2 linked regions of the Pseudovibrio sp. Tun.PSC04-5.I4 genome follow. The protein of the gene in region 2 interacts with the protein of the main gene of each other region in a pairwise test. Links are inferred from orthologs where the notes say so. Each region holds a gene or a part of one and is shown on either strand. Other genes may lie near its edges.

Region 1 (10,353 bases), on a different replicon or contig from region 2:
GTTCTCAAAGGTTGCCTGCCGCAGGTCGCAGTTTTTAAACGAACAGTCGAGAAACTGGCAGGCCTTCCAGTGGGTATCTCTCAGATCCACAGAGTCCAGCGTGCTTCCTTCTTCAATTTTACAATTGATGAAGTGTTGATCCGTGAGATCCTCTGTCTCAAGAGATTGAACAAGCAGGATTGCATTTTCAATTGGTTTACCAGAGGCAATGAGATTTGCGAATTTCGCTTGGGTGAGGACGCTATAAGTGTCTGAGGTAAGCATGTGAGCACCATAAAAAGAGGAAGGGCCACTTTGCCATGCGCAAAGCAGCCCTTCAACCGGTGTGGTACTTTTAAGAAAAAAAAGCCGGCGCCGCCTTTTGAAATACGGAAGGCTTAGCCGGTTAGGCAATGACTTATAAATATATCGGAAAACCCTACTCCCCAAGCAAGAGGGCCTTCCATTTGCAAACGGCAAGGACAAAATTCTGGAAAGAAGCGCGTCTTCTGTGCCAAGACTGCTTCCGTAAACATGTGCCCCAAATACCTCACGTTTGCAGATATGAATTTAGCGGGATTTTGTCGTGACGACTTGATGCAATTGCACTAGTTTACCGTAGAAATACATAAATTTTGAAAATACTACCTAATTAATTGAAACATATACATAAATACCATTTTTCACTCAGCATCGGCATATATGATGCATAAGATGAGGCATACACTATAGCGTAACCAAGGCAACTCCCCTAAACGGAGGGCTTATTTCCTCCAAGGATAGCGAGAGAGTGTGGTCATTACCAATCGCACAATCTCCGTCTGTGATCCTACATCCAACCGGCGGGATATATTGGCGATATGATTGCGGGCCGTATTGTAAGTTATGCCCAATTGATCCGCTGCTTCACGGGTTGAAGAACCACTGGTCAACGCTTTCACTACCTCAGTCTCTTTAGGTGTGAGGTTGAGCAAATGGCCAATTATCTTATCGGGCACCTCAACAAAGTCCGTTGGATCAAACACCATCAACAGACAGTAATTTGGTCTGGCCAAAAAGCGAGCGAGGTAGTCCGGGGCATCGTGTTTCTTATCAACGGGATTGATGAAAATCAGAGTATTGGGACCAAACTCATTCCTGATTACCACCGGACTTGGTGGCAGACCTGTGGAGATGGTTTGTTTGATAGCGCTGTCCAGTGCTACGGCTTCATCATTGCCTTTGGCGGAAAATCGTTTGTAGCGCCCGACCTGCAGGTTTGTGTGCGAAGACAATAGATCCTCCGCGCGCTTATTGAGCACCTGAACGCGACATTGCTCATCCACCACCAACGCTGAGAACGGCATTTGCTCCAACCAGAATTTACCTAAACCTTTCGCTGGAGCGACCGCTTCTCGCATCCGCCGTTGCAAGGATAAATGGAATGCATTGTGGAAAAAGGGCTGTAGATACCGGACCTCCTCATAGAGCTGGTCCTCGTCTTCATCCGAGACCGTTGAAGGTAGGCTAATATTAACGTAGGAACACAGCCCTTGCTGCCTGTCGATCAAAAGTGTTATTGCGCGATCGATGTTGCTGTTGGGTTCAATGAACAGGCCCATATAATCGCGATGAACCTCATCCTGATGAACATGGCGATGCGGACGACAGGGTTCATCCAGAGACGCATTTTTTAAGAGGCCGGGCAGAGGGTTTAACTCTGCGACTGGTGCAAACGTTTCATGAAACGACTTATCGACGTTGAGCACACTGCGGAAGTCGTATTGATTGTCCAATAGGTTTTGTACGTTGATAGCAAACGGAAATTCAGAATATTTGTCCTTAAGTTGTTTTACGGCATTTTCCAATGGCTCTTCATTCATGAAGGTCCGAAAGATATCTGTAATGCTCTGGTCCAATAGCGGTGTCATACGAACACTTTTGCAATCTGGCTCGCAGAGGGGACGTACAACGCGTGCGTATCTTCTGTTTGCTAATAAAGGGTTATCTCAAATATATGAGATTTCAGTGGGTTAAATCAAGTAACTTGACTATTTGATAAAGATTCCACATTCCGCAGAGGCATATAAGCCACAGTACGTGCGTCCGAAGCGGTGAAAAAATTGAAAGAACCCGAAATGGAAAACTTCATTTGATTGAATATTCTTATTCCATAACCTGTATTATCCGATATTTTGAAGGGTGAGTAGCATTATCGAGTCATACCGATTTTGATTTAAAGAGTTCTCGGAATTAGAAATCCTATCAAGCAGACTGCGTGGGAGCTCTTATCTAAGTGTTGCACTAGAGCTTGTTGCTAGCTATGCGATTCAGAGTTTCCATGAGCGTTGATCTGTAGAGCTGCCGCAGGCACATACGATGAGCTGTAGCAAGCGGTAGGCCATATCTGCGATCTCTTTACCGATGAGGTGTGCTACACCTTCTTCAAGGCAACAGCATAAGAACCCGATCAAACGCAGCAGGCACTAGAGTCGTATTTTTTTAGAAGTATAGACACATGTTCGACCCGATGGTGAGCGTTTGCCGATGGTCGTTGATATCAATGGAGTACACGCCCAGTATCCCAAATTCAGTCAGTAGAAAGCTGGTCCCTTTAACCGAGGATGACCGGTTAGTGCTGCGTGATTAACCTAATTTTATGCCACAAAAATATTCGGGCGAGCCCCCTCCTCTGTAGCATTCAGGAAATATCAGAGGTGCTGGCTTGTAGAAAAAGTTGCTTGCGGACGGGCCCTGCTTTAGCTGGGTCCGCCCCAATGTAAGGTCAATCTCAGAACTAGCTTTCAGCGTTTAACTTGCTTTCAGCGTTTGGAATAAGTCGAATGCTTGATCTGGCTTCAGGTTATCATGAACGACACCTGAGACCGCCTGAATCATTGCTGCTGGAGCTTCTGATTGGAAGACATTGCGGCCCATATCGACACCTGCAGCACCTTGATCAATTGCCCGGTAAGCCAGCTCTAAAGCTTCCAGTTCGGGAAGTTTTTTGCCACCAGCGATTACAATAGGGACTGGGCAGGAAGCCGTTACCTTTTCAAAGCCTTCGCAGTAGTATGTTTTTACCACGTTGGCTCCATTTTCCGCGCAAATACGGGATGCAAGGGAGAAGTACTTGGCGTCGCGGGCCATGTCTTTACCCACAGCTGTTACCCCCATGACAGGAATACCGAATTTTTGCCCTTCATCGACTGCCTTATATAAATTTGCAACTGTCTTGGCTTCCGTCGCGCTGTCGCCAATGGCCACCATTATCGCCAGAGCAGAAGCGTTGAGGCGAGCCGCATCGGTCACATCCAGAACGACGTTGTGATTAAGCTCTGTGAGAATGGACGAGCCAGCGTCGGAACGGAGGCATATGGGTTTTTGCAGAAGTGGCGGAATACTTGATCGGATTATGCCGCGTGCAGCCATCAAACAGTCTGCGTATTTGGCAATGGGCACGATGTTCAGGTCGATACGTTCCAGGCCCGATGTTGGCCCCATTATGAAGCCGTGATCAAAGGCCAGCATTACCGTACGACCGGTGTCTGGCCGGAAAATGCGGCTCAATCTGTCTTTGATGCCCCAATCCAGATGGTCGCAGCCTTTCAGGTAAAATCCGCTTGTTTCTAACGGTTTGTCCAGCCCGAAGTCTTTGCCTTCTCTGATATCATCGAGATCCGCCATGACTGTGTTCCTTGCTAATAATTTTCGGCTGTTTGGCCTGAGTGAAATTCTCAGGTTTTATGGTGCGTAGCTCACCCGCGTCAGAGCGCTGTGGCAAATCCTTCAAACAGGAAGCTGATGCTCGTAGCTCCCGGGTCTAGATGACCTATGGAACGTTCTCCCATCAGTCGGGCTCGGCCAAACTTGGCGACGTATGCCTTCGTTTTTTCAGCGCCTTCGGCAGCTTTCTCCGCAGCCAAACTAAAGGCCGTTTCAATTTCACCGGATTTGCGAAGTTCACCCACAAGAGCCTCAGTTGCCGGAGCAAAGGCGTCCATCATGGTTTTATTGCCAGGCTCAGCTTTGCTGGTGGCCTTAAAGCCGACGAGCCCTGCTTCGAACATGTTCGCGGTTTGCTCAGAAGTAAGCTCATCATCAGGTGCTTTGGTTGCCAGACCAAGGAAGTAAGAGCCCAGCAGAGGGCTGGTGGACCCGCCATCGCACATCATGATTTTCATCGCGATGCTCTTGATGAGCTCACTTAAGGGCTTCTCGCTGTTTTCACTAATGGCATGTGTAACAGCTCTCATTGTTCTGAGGATCGTGACACCGTGATCGCCATCACCAGTTGCTTCATCCAGTTTGGAAAGCATTGGATGGCGCTCTTCAATGATAGCTGCTGCTGCTTTCAGCATTTCTATGAATTGGGCCTTTGTTAATTTTTTTGACATGGCCACTTTACCTTTCTTCGGTGTAAAGCCGTCCACGGCGCATTCCTGTGCCGTGGAGTCTTTCACGTGTTCCGTATCACCACACTGCCAAATTGAGGGAGGTATGCCTCGGTCTGGCCCGTGACCGGCAGTCGGAACTTGTCTTTTTGCTGTAAATACTTAGCGAACCCGGTAGTAGGGCGTGTCGCAAGGTTCGGTCCAAAGTTGCTTCAGTTCATCATCAAGCTTGCAGGCGATCATCTGATAACCAGCTGCTTCCTGAACTGTCAGGTATTCACCTGCTTCACCCTGAACCACTTTAATTCCAGCCGCTTCAAAGTACTTCGTTGCGTCTTTGAAAGTGATCAGCAATTCCATCAGAGTGGACTTGCCTGACCCGTTAATGACCAAGAGAACTTCATCACCGGACTTAAGCTTCAGCTTTTTGACAATTCTTTCAGCAAGCAGATCAGCTGTATCCTTTGCGGATTTCATAGGCATGCGTATGCCGCCGCCTTCACCGTGCTGACCAGCGCAGATTTCCATTTCGTCTGCACCAATCTCGCCGCAGTCACCACCGGTTGATGGATGTGTTGCGATTTCAGATAGCACGGCAATGGTTGCTGTGTTTTCATTCACCTTGCTGGCAATGCGATAGACTTCATCAAGGTTTTTGCCCTGTTCAGCTGCAGCACCCGCCATTTTGTAAACGATAAAGCAACCACCAAGTCCGCGTCCTTCTTCATCCTCAGTTGGGCGGATCTCTTCGTTGGTGAGAACCTCCTTCACAAGGATGCCTTCAGCTGCGGCAATCTGCTTTGCCATTTCAGCGCTCATTACGTCGCCAGCATGGTTGAGAGTAACGAGGAGTATGCCAGCATCTCGTTTCAGAGCGCGCATCGCTTCAACGACGGTTGGAGGTCCCGGAGCCGCGAAAACATCACCGACTACGGAGATATCAAGCATGCCTTCGCCAACCCAACCCTGCAGAGCCGGTTCGTGACCTGAGCCACCAAGCGTTAAAACAGCAACTTTGTCTGAGCTTTTTTCCGTCTTACGGCAGAGCAATTTACCCGAAACGAGCTTGATTTTGTCGGGGAAAGCGCAAATCATTCCCTCCAACATTTCAGCGGTCAAAGTTTCAGGGTCGTTGATGAATTTTTTCATCGCCATGTCATCTTCCTTCCTTGTCCCAAGGGACATTCGAACGATAAGATTTTGAATTTTCAGGGGCTCAGACTTAGGAAATCGACAAGAACTCGACCGGCTGACCGTCTTCAATTATGAAGCCTACACGAACGCCAGGCGCTGAATCAAAAGGCTCAAGCAGGCGTTCCTTACCGGCCATAGCCTCTTCAACATTGTCAACTTTGTAGGCGATGTGAGCTTCCGTTTTGAGGAGTTCAGGCATCGGACTGCCTTCTTCAAAGCGTAACCATTCGATGTGGGCTTCACTGGTCGCAGGGTCAGTGACATACAACTTTGCGTCAGCCATGTAGTTTTCATTGGGACGTTTCACGGATGTCGGAATGCCAATGTGATGAAACTCTTTTCTCATTTGTCCTCCTTCTGAAACGTTCACGGCCTCTTCAAAATACCGGTTATGGTCTTGTTGAAGCTCCCAGCCAATTGACGTTCCAGCGCTGTTTAATTGGGTTATTCGCTACCCATAAGCAAACGGTAACAATTGTTCAGACAATAGTCAATATGAAATTATCATTTGACTGGACATATGTTATTGTTGAATTAACATCTTGAAAAGTAGGTTTAAATTGGGAACTGAGAACACTATTTCATTCAAGGAATAACATAGTGTTCCTTGTTTTAACGCCGAAACAAGACGGGAAATTTGCGTTAAAAATTATTGGGGAATTGTAAGGCCAGAATATCTGCTGAAAAGATGAGAGGAGGTCGAATTTTGCCACCCGTTTGCTTCGGAGCAAGTCACCAAGCAAACTTGAATGAAGGTAAGGTTCGTTTGGATGCTCTATATAATAATGCTCTGCCAAAATGTAATCCGGGCAGAGCTTACAGAGCAGTTGAATCTAATAGTATTGGATCAAAGATTATCTTCGTGGAACTTAAGTGTAGCCCGTGCGGTGAGCTCATCTACGATCAGGTCGGTGATCAATCCTGTCATCAAGGCGCCGCGTAATGCCTCGGCTTTTTCTGTGCCGCCGACAATCGCAATGACACGTTCTGTATTCCGGATTAAGTCCCGAGGGATGCGCACAACAAGATCGTCTTCACTTTCAATAAAGTTACCGTTCTTGTCGAAGAAATAGGTGTCTATTACGCCAACGGCCTTTCCAGTCTTCAACTTATCGCCAAATCTCACTGCAGTTGCTTGATCGGGTACAACCGGATACGTGTCGACGCTGAGGATGACCGTATCCAACTCTGACCAAAGCTTGTAGATGGTTTGAAACTCGAAGGTATCCTCAAACAATTCTTTATCAGCGCGCGCATTGGGAAATGCCGGGGCGTGTAAATATTGAGGTGTAAACCCGATTTTCTCGGAGAAAAGCCGGGCTAACTCATTTGCTTGCATCGATTTGATTGGAAATGGTGCGCTGCCGATTACCGGGCACACCTTATGGTCTGGGCTTGCTTGCGTTATGCTTGCCTGGAGTTTTTCGGTAAGCTCGCCAATTGTTTCGCCCCAACCAAGGCCTACATTTTTCATCTCTGGCAGAAGATTGTCGATATAGCCCGCAGCCTGAGACACCAGCAGTCTCTGAACAAGTTTCTCTTCTTTTGCACTCGTGGGAATGATGATGCCTGCTTGTACGTTAAAGTACTTGCAAAACTCAGCCATGAGATCTTCATCGCTGCCCATGGGGGAGACAACTTCAATGCGCACAATGCCTTGTTTGCGGGCATCAGAGAGGATTTTGCTTACAGCCGGACGGGAGATGCCCACAGACAGAGCAATTTCGGCCTGTGTCAGTTCCTTCTCGTAGTACATCCGACAGATCTCGACCATCCGCAGAGTCTCGCGGTTAATCCTCAAAGGGGTCGTCTCTGTCACTGTCATTCTTCTAGATTTCTCTGCAGCTGGAATTTGTTGCGCGTGAATTGGCCACCAACTTCGATTGCCCAGCTTCACTCTAAAATTTTCTGGTCAATAGATTACGTGTGCGGTCAATCAGGCTTATCTAACGTAAACATCTGAAACATAGCAAGGTAAAAAGCCAAGGAAAACTCCTACAATGCCATAGAGGAGTTGCAAGTAAAAACTGAAGTGTTCTCGTTTTTTCCACCAAATCCGACTGTATGTCTTAGCTATCTATTTTCAGTGCCTCAGATCCGTGGTGACGGTACTGAGGCACTGAAGCTTACGCTAGGTCAAGCAAGAAAGAATTTTCCATTCGGGTGGCTAAAACGAAGGCCCTCGTGATCATGGTGTGACGCATACTCTGTGACGATCGCGCCTTCTGGCCCTGCCCGCATCCAATGTCGCTCCCCCGGAGCAGAAAGTCTGGCCACATTCCCTTCTGTGACTTCTTCGCGATGCAAGGCAGTTGTGCAATCTTTGTGGGAAGAAGGAATGTCAGCGTTCACACCTTCTGTGGCTTCACCCTGTGCATAGGTAAAGATCTTCCCATGGCGCACATGCCAGGCTTCCAACTTCTCGCCGGTATCATCGGTTGCTACATGGTAATGCTCTGGAATAGCCTGATTGGGCAGCAAGAAGATCTCATGCCCGCTGATGTTGTAATCCGCATCTGTCATCCAGAAGATACCAGCCATGCCGGATTCGGAAAAATTGCCGATATTGAAATCTTTGACCCAGAAATCGTCCGTCTCAAACCGCTTTGGGATGGGGTAGTTATAAAACCGCATCATTTCCAGATAGGTTTCACGCGCAACTTCCATTTTGAACTTACCGTCATCGGCGTAGAAGTGCTCGTTTGGGTAGACCTTGAGTTTGTTTGTCATGGTGTTTTCCTCTAAGGATCTTGTGTTGTGTTCAATGAATTTTGGAGTGGCTTTGCAAGGTCGCTACGGCTTGGTGCAGCGACCTGCTGAGAATTTCAGCTGGACTTCAGGGTCAGCGTTTGTCGGAAAAGCGAAGCGAGGCCTGCAAGACTGCCGGATTTGGCGCGTTCGTTCAGGATCATCGCAGCAATCAGAACCACACCTTTGATAATGGTCTGCCAGAAGATCAGGACGTTCAGCATGCTCAGGCCATTGCCAATCACAACAATGATCATTGCGGCAATTAAAGTGCCCAACACCGAGCCCTTGCCGCCTGTCAAAGGTGTCCCGCCCAGCATCATAGCAACGATGATGTCCATGTAGAAAATCTCATAGACACGCGGATCTCCTGTCCCAAGGCGGGAGGCCGTCATAATTCCTGCGAGGGAGGCAAGCAGGGCCACGACCACAAACAGTGACATGGTGATGAAGTTGACGTTGATACCAGACAGCACTGCTGCGTTCTTATTGCTGCCAATGGCCATGGCGTATTTGCCAAGCAATGTCTTGTTTGCCAACACCCAGAAGAAGGTGCAGCCGACAATGGCCATCAGAATTGGCGTTGGAATGCCAAGGAAACGGCCGTTCATAAGGTCGCTGAAATTGTCAGGCAGGCCGCTGCGAACAGACTGACCTCCACACACAACCAGTGCCAGACCAGCGCCGATAAACATCATGCCTAGTGTGGCAATAAATGGCGGAATGTCCCATTTGGTGACGAGGACACCGTTGATGATCCCAAAACACGCACCGGCAAGCAATGTTAGCAAAACGGCAAGAGAGAGCGGAACACCCGCCGCCGCGAGCATGGCATACAACACGCCGCTGAAGGCTAGGTTTGCACCGGCAGACAGATCGAAATTTGCCGTCATCATAAGGAGTGTTGCTGCGGATGCTGCAATCAACAGGGCAGATGACTGCTTCAACATGTTGAAATAATTTTCAACATTGAGGAAGTATTCTGATTTGTAACCGAAGTAGGCGTTCAGTGCGATGAAGACCAGCAGGAGAACAAAGACCTGGGATCTCGCAAAAGAGGTGAGCTTATCTTGCAGGGTCATTGCTTAGCACCCTTTCCTGCGACAACTTCCATGATGTAATCGGTATCAATCGTGTCGCCGTTATCTATTACTTCCCGAATTTCGCCGTCGTACATAAGGACAATCCGGTCACAGAGCTGTAAAACTTCTTGCAGTTCCGAGGTGAAAACCACAATGCTCTTTCCCTCGTTGGCGAGCTCGCGGATGATGTCGTGAATTTCCTGCTTGGCACCGATATCAACGCCGCGGCTAGGTTCATCCATCAAGACGATTTCGCTATCCCGGTTCAGGCATTTGGCAATAACAACCTTTTGCTGGTTGCCACCGCTGAGCAGCCCCACATGGTGCTCCCGGTTACTGGCCGCGATAGACATCGCCTTCATGTAGAAATCGGCCAGCTTATTCTCTGAGGATCGCTGAATCAGCCCGTGTTTGAGAACCGTTTTCATTTTCATCAGCGGAATGTTCTGACGAATTCCCAACAGGGCGAAAATACCCTCCTCGCGCCGTTCTTCTGGTACAAGAGCCAGCCCGGCTTTCAGCGCTTTGCTTACGCTGTTCAGGTGGGTAAGTTTTCCTTTGACGCGAATTTCACCTTCGCAGTCATGTCCATAAAGGATCTCGGAGACTTCCGTTTTGCCAGCGCCTACAAGACCGTAAAACCCGAGGATTTCACCCTTGTGGAGGTCAAAGCTCACATTCTTCAGCTTGTGGGTACAAGCGCCTTTGACTTCAAGGATTTTCACATCACGCGTTGATTTGCTTGGCACATAATCGTTTACAACGACCTTCCCCAGCATCAGGCGCACAAGGTCCGTGCGGTCCATTCCCTTCAATGAGCGGCTCTCGACCATTCTGCCATCGCGGAATACGCTGACATAATCCCCGATCTCGAATATCTCACTCAACTTATGCGAGATGAAGACCATGGTCACGCCATTGGCTTTTAGGCGGGCAACCGTTTCAAAGAGTTTTCTGGTTTCACCAAGGCTTAGGGC
Region 2 (8,954 bases):
GATCATACTCTCAGCATTATCACTTTCTCTGAAGGTTGAAATTCCGATTGAGATCGTGATCCGGCCCAGGTTCTCACCGGTAGAACGTTTTACAAGTTCTTTGGCAACAACGGCCCTACGAATATTCTCCGCAATGATCCTAGCGTCTTCTATAGTAGTACGCGGCAGAATAATGCCAAATTCTTCACCGCCATAACGGCAGGCAATATCGCTGTTCTTGACGTTATGTTTCACAGCCAAAGCAACCAGACGCAACACCTGATCACCAGTTTGGTGGCCATAATTGTCGTTAAACTGCTTAAAGTGGTCGATGTCTGAAATTAGCAAGGAGAGGGGAGCGTGGCTCTCTTCCGCTTCTTTGACAGAGCGAACGAGGCTTTGATCAAAGTGCTTGCGATTGTTCAGAGTTGTAAGCTCATCTGTCAGTGATTCATATCGGATGGCCTCAAGACCTTCCTGAAGTACGCCGATCTGCCGCCGGGAATCAACCAGCTGTTCACGCAATTCCTGATTGCTCTCAGCAGTTTCAGTCGTCATTTTTGCAAGGCTAATAACCAGTTTGGACAGTTGGGTTTGGTCACTTACATTCTCAAGCGCACTCAGCGTTTTGGCGAGCTCTTCACCATACCGAGTGGTCTTGAGAGTACCTTGATCCAGCGCAGAAATAAGTTCCCGCACTTCCTCAGATATCTTATCACCAACTTCGTCAATCCGCTCGCCAAGGCGATTGGGAGACAGAAATCGATTGTAGATCTTCTGAGTATCTCCGGGAGAAATTTTACCGTCTCGCGCAAGAATTTTATTTATGGTGCGGTTTAACGCACGGTTGAAACCGGACGCGTAAGAATACCATAGCTCATAATTGCGTGGAAACGCTGGGAGCTTATTGGTTTTGATGTAATCGAGCGCACTGTCTGCATAAACGATAGTACGCTTGAACTCGTCTTCTTGACTCATGATTGCATCACCGCGTCACGGAAAGGGCTACCCCATTATTAGTAAGCTAATTTAACATTAGCAAATTTAATGGGATACACCTAACCAGTGGTTAACCTCAGAAAAATGGGTTATCGGCTTTGAACTTTGGGACGAGTTCCACGTAAAAGGAACGCCGGAATGTGACTTGCGTTACGGAAAATAGCTTCATCTTTCTGTACTGCAACACGACGTCCGCCTCTTGGGCGCACAGGGCTCTGAGGTTCTGCAATTCTCTGAGGTTCTACAGCAGCAGAAACGGTTGGTTGTTCCTCAAGGCCGGCAGGTACAACTTCAACAGCAACCGCCTGAATTTCTGGTGTTTCTTGCGGCTCAGCCTTTACCTTACGCGGGCGAGCTTTGCTCTTGTCATTGCGGGCAGTACGGCGGCGAGACTTTCTCTCTTCAGCAGCAGCAGTAAAGTCCATTGGTTCGCCAATCCACTCAAGCTCTTTACCAATGGTCTCATTGATAGCTTTCAGAGCTTTCTCATCCTTGCCGGTCACAATGGAAATAGCTGTTCCTTCTCGGCCTGCACGTCCTGTGCGGCCAATACGGTGAACATAGTCTTCTGAGTGAATCGGGAGATCAAAGTTGAATACGTGACTTACAGACGGAATATCTAGGCCTCGAGCTGCAACGTCACTCGCAACGAGAACCTTGATCGTTCCCTTCTTGAAGTTGTCCAGCATAGTCATGCGTGACCGCTGGTCCATATCACCATGCAAGCCGCCAACGGAAAACTCGTGGCGAATGAGGGAGCGCAGGAGTGTGGCCACATCACGCTTACGATTACAGAAAACGATCGCGTTCTGTAAGTCTTCTGCGCCTTCAATTAGTTCACGGAGTTTCGCGCGCTTGTCATAATCCTCGGAGTCTGATGCAGCAATACGCTGTGTAACTGTATCGGCAGTAACAGAATTCTTAGCAACTTCAATCTGCGCAGGGTTCTGCAGGAAGGTATCTGTCAGGCGTTGAATCTCTGTCGGCATTGTTGCGGAGAAGAACAGTGTCTGACGTGTAAACGGAATGAGCTTACAGATACGTTCAATATCCGGGATAAAGCCCATGTCCAGCATACGGTCAGCTTCATCGATAACCAGAATCTCCACGCCCTGAAGCAGCAGTTTACCGCGTTCGAAATGATCAAGTAACCGGCCTGGGGTCGCGATAAGAACATCAGCGCCACGTTCAAGCTTACGGTCCTGCTCAGCAAAAGAAACGCCGCCAATGAGGAGGGCAACGTTTAGTTTGTGGTTTGCACCGTACCGGTTAAAGTTATCTTCGACCTGCGCTGCAAGCTCACGGGTTGGCTCAAGAATAAGTGTTCTTGGCATACGTGCGCGAGCGCGGCCTTTTTCCAGAAGAGTAATCATCGGCAATGTAAAACTTGCCGTCTTCCCGGTTCCGGTTTGAGCAATACCGAGCACGTCCCGGCGTTCCAAGACGTAAGGAATTGCTGCAGCCTGAATAGCTGTTGGCTCTGTATAGCCGGATGTTTCTACAGCAGCGAGTACTTTCTCACTAAGTCCGAGAGTGGAAAACGACATATTTCATGTTCTTTGCGATATATGAGGAGAGAAGCTGGAATCCGTATGGGTTACAGGTCTCTCCCACCAGTTTGGCGGAACACTACAGTTATAGGCAGCGTTGTCAATAAAATCCGCAGCATAACCGATATATTCCTTCAAGTTATGCCTAGGTTTGGAAGCGCTAACTTGTGCTTAACTAAGCAAAAGCTGCAGAATTAGGCCAGTTCTATATATTTAGATCCGTTGCAAATTCTGCTCGTTCCTGAATGAAATTAAACCTTGCTTCGGGTTTATTACCCATCAACTGCTCCACTGCATGTCCGGTTTCTATCACTGCATCTTCAGCAATGACCACTTGAAGAAGTGTTCTGCGTTTCGGGTCCATGGTTGTTTCTTTCAGCTGAGATGGCATCATCTCCCCCAGTCCTTTAAAACGGCCGATTTCAATCTTGCCGTTCTTTTTAAAACTGGTTCTCAAAAGCTCTTCGCGGTGCTCGTCGTCTCTTGCGTAGAGTGTCTTCCCGCCTTGGCTGATGCGGTAAAGCGGGGGGACTGCAAGGTGGAGGTGCCCATTATGGATAAGGCCTGGCATCTCTTTATAAAAGAACGTTATCAGTAGCGCCGCAATATGCGCCCCATCCACATCTGCATCCGTCATGATAACAATGCGCTCGTAACGCAGGTCTTTATCATCATAATTGGATCGTGTACCGCAACCCAATGCCTGAATAAGATCGGAAAGCAGTTGGTTTGCCAATAACTTATCCCGGCCAGCATTGGCTACATTCAAGATCTTACCGCGCAGTGGAAGGATGGCTTGTGTTGCACGGTTCCGAGCCTGCTTTGCTGAACCGCCCGCAGAATCGCCCTCCACGATGAACAATTCAGTTCCTTCAGACTTGCTGGTGGAGCAATCCGCCAGCTTGCCGGGAAGCCGAAGCCGTCGCACAGCGGTTTTACGGGCAACATCTTTGTCCTGACGCCGCTTAAGGCGTTCATCAGCACGGTCAAGTACCCATTCAAGAAGCTTGTTTGCCTGATTAGGGGAGGCCGTTAGCCAATGGTCAAACGCATCACGAACAGCATTTTCTGCAATGCGCGTCGCTTCATTGGTCGCCAGTCTGTCTTTGGTCTGGCCAACAAATTCCGGTTCACGAACAAAAACAGACAGCATCGCAGCGGCGGACGTCAGCACATCATCCCCTGTGATGATAGAAGCTCTCTTATTGCCAATCAGCTCGCCGTAAGCTTTCAACCCGCGCAACAGCGCATAGCGAAGCCCGGTTTCGTGCGTTCCGCCGTCTGGAGTGGGGACAGTATTACAGTAGGAGTTGACGAAGCCGTCACCAGCAAACCATGCAACAGCCCATTCAACAGAACCATGTTTGCCGGTTGCCTGTGTCCGACCGGAAAAAATTTCGTCTGTGACGCGTCGTTCCTGTCCAAGTGCTTCACTCAAATAATCTTTAAGACCGCCCGGGAAGTGGAATGTCGCGTTTTCTGGAACGCCGTTCGCGTCACTCGTCAGCGATTTAGCACAGCGCCAGCGAATTTCTACACCGCCAAACAGGTAGGCTTTGGAACGAGCCATCTTCATCAGACGGGCAGGTACAAATTTGAGTGTCTTACCGAAAATCTCAGCGTCTGGTTTGAACCGAACCATTGTACCGCGGCGATTGTGAACATCACCAACCAGTTCCAGTCCACCATCGGCAAGGCCACGCCGGAACGTTTGGCGGTAAAGCTTACGGTTACGAGCAACTTCCACAACAAGCTCTTCGGAAAGAGCGTTCACAACGGAGATACCGACACCGTGAAGGCCGCCGGATGTCTCATAGACCTTGCTGTCAAACTTACCGCCTGCATGCAACGTCGTCATAATGACTTCAAGTGCAGACTTATCTTTGTATTTAGGGTGCTGGTCGACCGGAATGCCGCGCCCATTATCTGTAATCGTCAGATACCCATCATCACCCAAGGAGACATCGATCCAACTGGCGTGGCCAGCGACGGCCTCATCCATGGAGTTGTCAATCACTTCGGCAAACAGGTGGTGAAGAGCTTTTTCGTCCGTTCCGCCGATATACATACCAGGACGCCGACGAACAGGCTCCAGCCCTTCCAACACTTCAATATCAGCGGCCGTATAGTCCGTGCCGTCGCTCGCACCCACGGGAGCCTTTCTCGCAGGAGAGGGCTTTGCAGAGGAAGCAGGCGCACTTGGAGCTGAAGTTTGTTTTCTTTTAATGTCACTGGAAGCGGTGGTTAAATCTTCCACGCATTTGGCAACACTTGCAAACAGATCATCACGCGAGCTCATCATACCTCTTTGATTTGGCTTTGTGCTTTCACAGCAAACGAATCGAATGGCAGTCTTGCAGGACTAAGAGAAAAGGGCAAAATTCTGCCAGCGTTCTACTCTTGTTCCTTGTGGGTAAGCGCGTTTTTGCACGATTTGACGCATACCCGTTACGACTACCAATCCAATTGAAGCTCTAGGGCAAGCCATATGCGCCATTCCCGGCGAAAATACAAACGTCAAATAACGGAGCTTGTATGAAACACTCCGTGTATTTGCACTGTGCATACACAGCCAAAGCGTGCTCTCACTGCGAAATGTTGCGAGCATGCAACAGCATTTCGCAGTGAGAGGAATGGTAGAAACTGACACTGGCTCACTCATGTCAAATTGGGTAGTTTGCCGTGTCCGTGTCCGTGTTGTAGAGGTGGTCGAACTGTGTGGTTTTTTTGTTAAGCGGACGAGAAGCTAGGCATTTGTAAGATTATTTGTGACAATTTGAAGATACATCACCTTTGGAGCCAAAATTGACATTTTTGCATTTCATAGCCTCGGGAGAACTTAGGCACCGAAAGCGCAAGAAGTCAGAACCAGTAGTCTAACTACAACGGTCAAGTGAGGCATTTTGAAAGTAGCTCTGTTAAAAGATGAAGTGGCAATGCATCGCGGTGCATTTACGCGTCTTGCGACGAGTTTGGGATGTGCCTCCATCCTCACTCTTCTTATCTTGGGACATGCTCACGCACTCGACACAAAAAAGAGTGCCATGGAAGCCGTCAATCAGATGGCAAATATCACACCGCAACAAGCATTGCGGGATGGCGCGCGAGCCTATTACTCTGGAGAGAAGGATAAGGCACTCTCACCACTTCGCTACGCTGCTGAAAATGGCCAGCCCATGGCTGCCTGGAAACTAGGTAGAATGTATGCTCAAGGGGATGGTGTTCCAGAAGATGACTTACAAGCCTTCCAGTACTTCTCGCAGGTCGTCCGTGAATATTCCTCTGAAGGTCCGAAAGCAAGGTCCGCACCCTTTGTGGCAAGCGCTCTGGTCGAGCTTGGTCATTACTTCCAGACCGGTATCAGTGACACCGCAGTAAAACAGAACCCAAACAAGGCGCGTGAGATCTTTACTTATGCGGCCTCCTATTTTGGTGATGCAGATGCTCAATACAGTTTAGGCCTTATGTATCTGGATTCTGAGCAGCCGGATCACGACAACCGACTAGCCGCACGTTGGCTAAAACTGGCCGCAGTTAAAGGTCATGTGGGTGCTCAGGCAAAATTTGGCGAACTTCTCTTCTTTACAGAAGAACTGACATCAGCACGCATAACCGGCCTTAAGTGGATGACGCTCGCTCGCCGGCAAATTGTCAGCGGTGAAAAAGATGCATGGATCATCTCACTGCACGAAAAAGCATTTTCGCTTGCATCAGAGCAAGAGCGCCGCAAATCTGCGGAATGGGCTGATGAATGGCTGAATAAACGTAGTAGCCTCGTCGCATCTACAAACTAATCCATCCAAAATTTTATATTTCTTGGCTTTTATCACTTGACCTCGCAGGATATTTTTGTAAATTAAAACATGAGTTCAATATTCATGTTTGTTATTGACCTCTGTTTGGCGATTGTAGATCCACTTGCGGGTCTCTGGAATAAACTTGGGGTGAGTCTTTTGTGCTCACCCTTTTTTTTATGTGCTGACTAGCGGAAATCCTAAAGTTTTATGCGTTTGCATGGGTGCGGTTTAAGTCTCTGAAATTTCAGTGTTTTCAACAGCGAAACATCAAGATCTCTTTTTTGTCGTATGTCTTGGGAAAAACTCTAAAACGCTATTGCCAAGCTTTAAAACACTGCCTATATACCTGCTTCAAGAAGACGCCACGGCGTTGAGGTGATTTTGTCGGAGCATAGCGCAGCCTGGTAGCGCATCTGGTTTGGGACCAGAGGGTCGCAGGTTCGAATCCTGCTGCTCCGACCATTTATCACATCGGTTGTATTGATCGGAGCATAGCGCAGCCTGGTAGCGCATCTGGTTTGGGACCAGAGGGTCGCAGGTTCGAATCCTGCTGCTCCGACCATCAACACAACCGCCGAATTGATCGGAGCATAGCGCAGCCTGGTAGCGCATCTGGTTTGGGACCAGAGGGTCGCAGGTTCGAATCCTGCTGCTCCGACCATTTCCTCCCAAGTAATCTCTTCATAATTCAATTTAGAATGTAGACAGCGGCGTACGCTGTTTTATTTGTTGTGCTCTGTGCTCTGTGCTCTGTGCTCTGTGCTCTGTGCTCTGTGCTCTGTGCTCTGTGCTCTGTGCTCTGTGCTCTGTGCTCTGTGCTCTGTGCTCTGTGCTCTGTGCTCTGTGCTCTGTGCTCTGTGCTCTGTGCTCTGTGCTCTGTGCTCTGTGCTCTGTGCTCTGTGCTCTGTGCTCTGTGCTCTGTGCTCTGTGCTCTGTGCTCTGTAAGGCAGCTCAAACGTGTGCAGACAAAGAAAAAGCCCGGGGGAGGCAATCCACCGGGCTTCGAGCTATTGGGAACTGTGGACCTCCCTCAGAAGATAAGCAGATCCAATAGATAAAACAAACACGCTGACAAAGCCGCCGCCGCAGGTACTGTAACAACCCACGCTGCAATGATCGTCATAAAATGAGAGCGACGCACAAGCATGCGGCGTTTTTCATCTTCACGCACCTGAGATTCTCTGAAACCTTCCATGCCCGTTTGCTGCTTAACAAAAGCAACGCGGCGCTTGGACTTCATGGTGTACCACTCACGGAAAAAGCCAACACCAAAGATCGCACCCACAGCAATATGAGTAGAGCTCACTGGAAGTCCGAACCCGGATGCAACGATCACGGTAATCGCTGCAGAGAGGGACACACAGAAAGCGCGCATTGGGTTCAACTTGGTGATTTTCTCACCAACCATGCGGATCAGCTTAGGACCGAAGAGCATCAGGCCAAACGATATTCCGAAAGCGCCAATCAGCATCACCCAAAGCGGAATAGTCACTGCCTTAGCAATGCCACCTTCCTGAATGGAGTGCACAATTGCGGCGAGGGGGCCAATTGCATTTGCAACGTCGTTTGCGCCATGTGCAAACGATAAAAGGGCTGCAGAAAAAATCAAAGGCCAGCGGAACAATGTACGAAGAGACTGGTTCCGGTTTTCCATGCCTTCGGACTGTTTGCGAATCAGCGGACGACAAATACCGATTGCCAGAACGAATGCCACAACGCCAAGAAGAAGAGCAATCTCAATATCAATCTTGACGATTTTCTTGAGGCCCTTCATTGCAAGGTAGGTCGCAAAAGTACCCATCATAATAGCAATCAATATAGGCACCCATCGCCGGGCGGCTGCTATCTTGTCGTGCTGGTAAATAATAAAAGACTTGATGAAGGCCAGGAACAAAGCAGCAATGACACCGCCAAGGACTGGGGAGATGATCCAGCTCGCTGCAATGCCAGACATTGTATCCCAGCTTACCGCGTCGAAGCCGGCAGCTGCGATGCCACCGCCCATAACACCACCAACAACAGAGTGTGTTGTTGAGACGGGGGCACCAATCCAGGTTGCCAGATTAAGCCAAACCGCGGCAGAGATGAGTGCCGCAAGCATCAGCTTTACGAAATCAGTGTAATTAGCGACCAATGTTGGGTCGATGATGCCTTTGGAGACGGTTTTAACGACATCACCACCTGCTATGAGTGCACCAGCGCTTTCAAACACAGCAGCAAGGAGAAGCGCACCGCCAATAGTGAGGGCTTTGGAGCCAACAGAAGGGCCAACATTGTTCGCGACATCATTAGCGCCAATATTGATTGCCAAATAAGCGCCGATACCGGCTGCAGCAACAACGATCAGGGCGTTTGGTTGCCCGGATACGTAAAGGCCAGCCATCGCCATCGCGAACATAAGGAAAACAAATGCGACCGCAGGAGCAATCAATGGACGAGCCATTGCATTGCCGGCCACCTCTAATCTGCTAAACTTTTCTAAGTCTTTGTCTAGAGTTGGCTTTTTTCTTAGGTTTGACATGCTGTATACTTTTTTCGCCACGTTTTATTCGCGTAATTTCTTACGCACCTGGCAGTCAGCATTAAGCTGATTTTGCCTGTAAGCATCCAGCATTCTCCGCCAATGAGT

The links.
Region 1: the proteins of parE (region 2) and BLS62_RS28705 interact in binary tests that used the Escherichia coli proteins (3 or more experiments, as listed by UniProt). The link is inferred for Pseudovibrio sp. Tun.PSC04-5.I4 from one-to-one orthologs.

What each region holds. Positions count from the first base shown.
Region 1 is NZ_FNLB01000008.1:245,413-255,765, reverse strand. The notes cover bases 3,512-6,316. They hold BLS62_RS28705 (dihydroxyacetone kinase subunit DhaK), read right to left. Parts: upstream 5,508-6,316; coding sequence 4,515-5,507; downstream 3,512-4,514. Other genes in these bases: BLS62_RS28700 (hypothetical protein), read right to left, coding at 5,575-5,892; dhaL (dihydroxyacetone kinase subunit DhaL), read right to left, coding at 3,726-4,355; lsrF (3-hydroxy-5-phosphonooxypentane-2,4-dione thiolase), read right to left, coding at 3,512-3,645. In the rest of the region: BLS62_RS28725 (pentapeptide repeat-containing protein), read right to left, coding at 1-264; BLS62_RS28720 (helix-turn-helix transcriptional regulator), read right to left, coding at 744-1,889; more of lsrF, read right to left, coding at 2,770-3,511; BLS62_RS28695 (sugar-binding transcriptional regulator), read right to left, coding at 6,394-7,365; BLS62_RS28690 (cupin domain-containing protein), read right to left, coding at 7,683-8,276; BLS62_RS28685 (ABC transporter permease), read right to left, coding at 8,372-9,376; BLS62_RS28680 (sugar ABC transporter ATP-binding protein), read right to left, coding at 9,373-10,353. UniProt on the Escherichia coli protein: Dihydroxyacetone binding subunit of the dihydroxyacetone kinase, which is responsible for the phosphoenolpyruvate (PEP)-dependent phosphorylation of dihydroxyacetone via a phosphoryl group transfer from DhaL-ATP.
Region 2 is NZ_FNLB01000006.1:1,256,346-1,265,299, forward strand. Bases 2,281-5,187 are described here. They hold parE (DNA topoisomerase IV subunit B), read right to left. Parts: upstream 4,828-5,187; coding sequence 2,734-4,827; downstream 2,281-2,733. Other genes in these bases: BLS62_RS10760 (DEAD/DEAH box helicase), read right to left, coding at 2,281-2,525. Also shown: BLS62_RS10755 (GGDEF domain-containing protein), read right to left, coding at 1-957; more of BLS62_RS10760, read right to left, coding at 1,068-2,280; BLS62_RS10770 (tetratricopeptide repeat protein), read left to right, coding at 5,432-6,322; BLS62_RS10790 (inorganic phosphate transporter), read right to left, coding at 7,356-8,846. UniProt on the Escherichia coli protein: Topoisomerase IV is essential for chromosome segregation; it is the principal protein responsible for decatenating newly replicated chromosomes. It relaxes supercoiled DNA.